One region of the Hydrogenophaga sp. OTU3427 genome, then DNA from elsewhere that is predicted to be linked to it. Evidence: riboswitches for the same ligand, from Rfam matches in the RefSeq annotation. Region 1 holds a riboswitch; the other holds the start of a gene.

Region 1 (3,204 bases):
CGCAATGTGCGCCTTGACCTGGTCCTTGGCGGCGCGGTCGGAGGCGATGACGTAGTGGTAGAGGTCACGGTTGATGTAGAGCGCCTGGATGTTGGCGCTGGACACGTCGGCGATGGGCTCCAACTGGTTGCTGTACATGCTGCTCATGGCACGGGCCTGGTGGTCCGTCGAGCTCATGCCCAGGAGGCCGATCAGCAGCGTGATCAGGGTGGTGATCGCGAAAGCGGCGATCAGCCGGGCGCGTATGCGCAGCTTGTTCAGGATATTCACGGTGACTCCCTTTTTTAAGAATGCTTTTCAGGGAGGGTGCGCCCTCCCCACCCGACATAATGTAAAACATCGTTGAGGCATCACCGTGAACGCCCGCGCATGGGCCGCCGGGCGGTCGCCCCCGGCCGGGCTCAGGCCGCGTCGGCCGCAGGGTTCTCCAGCGCCTTGACCAGCACGTGCAGCAGCCGGTTGGCCGGCGTGGCGACACCGAGGCGCTCCCCCTGACGGACCACGTAGCCGTTGAGGTGGTCGATCTCGGTGCGCTTGCCCTTGCGCAGGTCCTGCGCGGTGGACGAGGACTGCGTCGGCATCGTGCGCGGAATGGCATCGACCGCCGCCCAGGGATCGCCCTGCACGGTCACGCCCAGGGACTGGGCCACGGCCAGGCACTCCAACACCACGTCGCGCACCACGGCGGCGATGCCTTCGCGGCGGACCAGGGGGCCATAGGGCAGGCCGGTGATGGCCGACAGGGCGTTGTAGGCGCAGTTGACGATCAGCTTGGTCCACAGGGTGCCGACCACGTTGTCGGAGACCAGCACCGGCACGCCGGCGTCGATGAGCAGTTGGGCCAGGGCCCCGCTGCCCGCCGAGGCCCCGATGACCAGCTCGCCGCGCCCGTGGTGTTTCACGTGCCCCGGCCCGGCCATCTCGGTGGCCACGTAGACCACCGCCGGCGTCACCACCTGCGGGATCAGGGCCTGCAGCCGCTCGGCGTTGTCCACGCCGTTCTGCAGGCTCAGCACCTGCGTCTGCGGCGCCAGGTGCGGCCGCAGCGCGGCGGCGGCGCTGTCGGTGTCGGTGGACTTGACACAGAACAGCACCAGCTCGGCGCCACGCGCCGCCGCCACGTCGGTGGACGCCTGCAGGGGCACGTGCTCCCGGAAAGACAGGGTGTCGAGCAACAGCCCGTGCCGCGACACCGCCGCCACATGCACCGGCCGCGCGATCAACGTCACCTCGTGGCCCGCGCGCGCCAGCATGCCGCCGTAGTAGCAGCCCACGGCGCCCGCCCCCATCACCGCGATCTTCATGCTTCGCTCCTTCATCCACAACAGCCCACATGCTGACACAGGTCCGCCCCGCCAGCCTTGCGCTTAGAATGCGCCCGTTGGTGCTCGCGGCCCGGTTCATGGGCTGCAGTTCAACGGGAAGCTGGGGGGAGTGGCCTGTCACGCAGGACCGCTCCTAACCAGCGCTGCCCCCGCAACGGTAAGCGGACGGGGTGGGTCACCACCCCCGCAGCCATCACGGCCACTGGGCGCCTGCCAAGGCGTTTGGGAAGGCGATGGCTGTTGTCTCCGCCAGCCCGGATACCGGCCAACAAGGTGGTGCCACGCCTGCGCGTCAGGGGCGGCACCGTAAGGTCCATTCACCGTCGGGGAAGGCGGTGCGGACATCCTGGCTTGTTCTTGTTCATGAAAACCCGCTTCTTCCGCACGCGCCGTGCCGCGTGGGTGATGGCCGCCTGCGCCACGCCGCTTTGCCACGCCCAGACCGCCCCCGCCTCGCTGTCCGAAACCCTGGTCACCGCGACCCGCACCGAACAGGCGCTGACCGACGTGGTCGCCGATGTCACGGTGATCGACCGCGCCGAACTGGAACGCAGCGGCGCCAGCGGCCTGGCCGACGTGCTGGCGCGCCAGCCCGGCCTGTCCATGGCTCGCAACGGCGGCCCGGCCGGCACCACCAGCGTCTTCGTGCGCGGCGCCGAAAGCCGCTTCACCGCCGTCATCATCGACGGCGTGCGCATCGACTCGCAGTCCACCGGCGGTGCGTCGTGGAACGCCATCCCGCTGTCGCAGATCGAGCGCGTCGAGATCGTGCGCGGCCCGGCCGCCGCGGTCTACGGCTCGGACGCCCTCGGCGGGGTGATCCAGATCTTCACGCGCCGTGGCGAGCAGGGCTTCGCGCCGGCCATCAGCGTGGGCGCCGGCAGCCACGGCACCTACAAGGCCGACGCCAGCCTCAGCGGCCGCGAAGGCGCGTTCGACTACGCGCTGGGCCTGAGCCGCGAGGTCAGCCAGGGCTTCAACGTCCAGCCCGCCGGCAACAACCCCGACCGCGACGGCCACCGCCACAGCGGGGCCACCGCCAGCCTGGGCTGGCAGCTGAACGCGGCGCACCGCCTCGAAGCCACCGCGCTGAGCAGCGACCAGGACGCGCAATACGACGGCAGCCGCGCTGGCCGCGACGACCACGCCCTGCAGCAGTTGCGCACCGTCGGCCTGCAGTGGCTGGCGCAGTGGAGCGACAGCCACCGCACCCGCCTGAGCACCAGCCAGAGCCGCGACCGCTACGAAACCCGTCCCTCGCCCTACGTCACCGACACCCGCATCACCAGCCACCTGCTGCACAACGAATGGCGGCTGGGCGCACACCAGTGGACGGCCGACATCGAGCGGCGCGAGGACCAGCTCGACAACGCCAGCACCGTCCCCACGCGCACACAGCGTTCGCAGGACGCGCTGGCCCTGGGTTACGGCCTGCACAGCGGCCCGCACACGGCCCAGCTCAACCTGCGCCACGACCAGGACAGCGAATTCGGCGGCAAGACCACCGGCAGCCTGGCCTACGCCTACGCGCTCACGCCCGCGTGGCGCGCCAGCGCCTCGGCCGGCACCGCCTTCCGCGTGCCCACGCTGTTCCAGCGCTTCAGCATCTACGGCACGCCCGACCTGCGGCCCGAATCGAGCCGCAACATCGAGTTCGCGCTCCGCTACGCCGGTGCCGGCCGCAACGCCAGCATCGTCGCCTACCGCAACCGGGTCGACAACCTGATCACCTACGTCAGCGGCCCGGGCAGCTGCATCAACGGCACCGCCAGCTTCCCCGGCTGCTACGGCAACACCGCGCGGGCGCAGTACAGCGGGCTCACGCTGTCGGGCGACCAGCGCGTGGGCGCCACCCTGCTGCGCGCCTCGCTCGACCTGA
Region 2 (3,204 bases), on a different contig from region 1:
CATGGCCGGGTCGAAACGCGCGCGCGGGGCAGGCGCATTCATCAGCGCGGCGCCCACTTCAGACCGGCGTATAGGGTCCGCCCTGGTGTGGCGTAGCCGCGCACGGTGGCGTAGTCCTTGTCGCCCAGGTTGTCGATGCGCAGCAGCAGCGACCAGTCGGGCGCCAGCGGTGTGCTGGCGTGCAGGTTCACCAGCCCATAGCCGCCCAGGCGCTGGGTGTTGGCGGTGTCGTTGAAACGGGCGCCCGACAGCTTGAGCTCGGCGCCCAGCAGCCACTCACCCACGCGGGTATCGGCGGCCAGGCTGGCGTGGCGCTTGGCGCGGCGCACCAGTTGCAAGCCGGTGTCGAGGTCGCGCGGGCTTTGCAGGTCGAGCGAGGCGCTGAGGTGTACACCGGCCACGCGGCGCGCCGCGCTCAGGGTCACGCCGCTGTAGCGGGCACGCGCAACGTTGGCGTAGCAGCCGGCGTATTCGCCCATGCCGTTGGCGCAGGGGCCGGAGCCGGGGACGTAGTTGATCAGGTCGGACACCAGGTTGCGGTAGGCCACCAGCCCGTAGGCCGTGCCCTGGTGCGCATAACGCAGGCCGACCTCGACGTTGCGGCCCGACTCCGGTTTGAGGCTGGGCACGCCATAGACACTGAAGCGCTGGTAGAGCGTGGGTGCGCGGAAGGCCGTGCCCGCCGACGCGGTGGCGCGCCAGCCGGGCGCGAAGCTGTAGGCGTAGGCGGCGCTGCCGGTGCCCTTGTCGCCAAACTCGCTGTCGCGGTCGTGGCGCAGGTTGAGCTGCAGCGCGTGGGCGCCGGCCACCCAGCCGTAGCCCAGCGCCAATGCGTCCTGGTGGCGGCCGGAAATCGCCGGCGTGGTGCTGACGTTGTCGAGTTCGTCTTCGCGGCGCTCCAGTGCGGCGGTGAACAGGTGGGCGCCCTGGCGCCACTCGTTGTGGAACAGGTAGCTGGTCACCGTGGTTTCGGTGAGGTAGCTGTACGGCGCGCTGTCGTAACGGTCGCGCCCACGCGAGGCGCTCACGCGGGTCTGGTAGCTGTCCGTCCAGCGCGCCTGCCAGGTCAGGCCCAGGGTGTTGAGGTGGTGAAAGCTGCGGTCGTCGTCGCCGGGCACGTAGCCGTCGTACTGGGCGTTGACGCGGCTGCTCAGCGCGGTGGCATCCAGCCGGTGGGCGGGGTTGATCTGCCAGCCCAGGCGGGCGGTGGCCGAGCGGTTGTGGTGACCGTCACGGTCGGGGTTGCTGCCGGGCTGCGAATCGAAGCCGGTGCTGCGCTCGTCGGCGGCGGACAAGGCATAGTCGATCGTGCCGCTGCTGCCGCTGAAGCCGGCCTGCACCTGGCGCAGCCCGTGGCTGCCCGCGCCCACGGACACGCTGGGCGCGAAGGCACCCTCGCCCTTGCGGGTGAAGATCTGCACCACGCCGCCCATGGCGTCTGAGCCATAGACAGCGGCGGCCGGGCCGCGGACCAGCTCGATGCGGTCGATCTGGGCCAGGGGCAGCGCGTTCCAGGTGGCGCCGCCGGTGGACTGCGAGTCCACCCGCACGCCGTCGATGAACACGGCCGTGAAGCGCGGTTCGGCGCCACGCACGAACACGCCGGTGACCGAGGCGGCCCCGCCGTTGCGCGCCAGCTCGACACCGGGCAGGCGCGCCAGCACGTCGGCCACGGCCACCGCGCCGCTGCGCTCGATGGCTTCGCGGTCGACCACGGTGACATCGGCCACCACGTCCATCAGCGGCTGGACGACGCGGGTGGCGGTGACCACGGTTTCACGCAACTGAGGGGGCGTGGTTTGCGCCTGTGCGCCCGCCACGGACAAGGCCAGGGGCAGTGCCGCCAGCGGCAGGCCAAAAGAAGATCGAGAAGTCATGGGGATTCATCACACGGAAGCTGCCCTCACCGCCTTCCCCGACGGTGCCTGGACGTCACGGTGGCGCGCCGCACAAGCGCGCCACCACCTCATTGGCCGGTATCCGGGCTGGCGGATCGACTCCCATCGCCTTCCCAGATGCGGCTCGCGCAGCCAGTGGCCTCGATGAAAGCGGAGCCCCATGTCAGGGGCCCGTCCGCTTACCGTTGCGGGGGCAGCGCTGGTTAGATGGCGGCCTCGAGCGGCGCCGTCCCCCAGCTTCCCGTTGAACTGCGGCGTGTGAACCACACCGCGAGCACCAACGCTGGGCATTGTAGCCACCGGCGGCGGACGCGCCGCCTACAATGGACGGCCATGGCTGCCAACCACCCCATCGATCAGATCGCCGAGCGAGTCGAGCGGCTGCTGCTGCGCCACGAGGAACAGCGCCGCACCAACGCGCTGCTGGCCGAGCAGGTGCGCACGCTCACGCAAGAACGCGACGCCCTCAAGGGCCGCCTGAACGCGGCGCGCCAGCGCATCGACGCGCTGATCCAGCGCTTGCCCCACCCATCGGTGAAGGACGAGGCATGAACAAGCCCGGCATGAAACAGATGGAAGTGCTCATCATGGGACACAGCTACCTGCTGGCCTGCCCCGATGGCGGCGAGTCCACGCTGCTTGACGCGGTGGAGAAAGTCGATTCGGCCATGTGCCGCATCCGTGACGCCGGCAAGGTCAAGGCACGTGATCGGATCGCGGTGCTGGCCTCGCTGAACATCGCCTTCGAGCTGTCGCAAAAGGAAGCCCTGGCCTTCAACGCCTCCTCCTTCGGCCAGACCGAGGACCCGTCGCACGCCGAGGCGAACGCGCCCGCCGTGGACCCGCAGACCGAGGCGCGGCTGACCGAACTCGTGCGCCGTCTGGACCAGGCGCTGGAAGACGACGGCCAGTTGCTCTGAGCCTCAGGCGCCCGATGTCGGCAATTCGTCGGCCCGGTCGGCTGGCCGCCCGGGTCTGCCCTACAATCGGCTTGTCTGCGGTGCGCGCCGGGCTTTATATTTCCTTGAACCAATGCTCTATGAGCCCGGGCTTGGTACATTGCGTGATGGGTGTGAGCGTCTCGCGTCAGATGAACCCGAAGTCCCGCTGCCCTTGCCCACCTGAACCCCGGTTCAGGATGCCGGTCCGGTGGCACTCGCAGACACCCCCTCTTCCCGGTTGAGCGTTTGGCGTCGCTTGTTGAGCGTGTTCACGCTCGACGATCAACGCCTGAACGCTCATGCTGCTCGATCCCCTTCTTGTTGTCGAACTCGCCGTGCTGGGCCTGTGCACTGGTTTCCTGGCC

The links. Region 1 has a riboswitch for cobalamin ahead of AAHB17_RS12100 (TonB-dependent receptor domain-containing protein). Riboswitches for the same ligand answer to the same signal wherever they lie in the genome.
Region 2: linked by a shared signal. The riboswitch ahead of AAHB17_RS01910 (TonB-dependent receptor domain-containing protein) and the one ahead of AAHB17_RS12100 (TonB-dependent receptor domain-containing protein) in region 1 are both predicted to bind cobalamin.

The regions. Positions count from the first base shown of each region.
Region 1 covers NZ_JASATI010000017.1:78,730-81,933, forward strand. The annotation lists gene AAHB17_RS12090 (methyl-accepting chemotaxis protein) at 1-270, opposite strand, end outside; gene AAHB17_RS12095 (ketopantoate reductase family protein) at 402-1,304, opposite strand; cobalamin riboswitch at 1,368-1,608, shown strand; gene AAHB17_RS12100 (TonB-dependent receptor domain-containing protein) at 1,689-3,204, shown strand, end outside.
Region 2 covers NZ_JASATI010000002.1:159,435-162,638, reverse strand. The annotation lists gene AAHB17_RS01915 (ABC transporter substrate-binding protein) at 1-42, opposite strand, end outside; gene AAHB17_RS01910 (TonB-dependent receptor domain-containing protein) at 42-1,877, opposite strand; cobalamin riboswitch at 1,955-2,195, opposite strand; gene AAHB17_RS01905 (DUF904 domain-containing protein) at 2,232-2,450, shown strand; gene AAHB17_RS01900 (cell division protein ZapA) at 2,462-2,818, shown strand; RNA gene ssrS (6S RNA) at 2,888-3,067, shown strand; gene AAHB17_RS01890 (sulfite exporter TauE/SafE family protein) at 3,139-3,204, shown strand, end outside.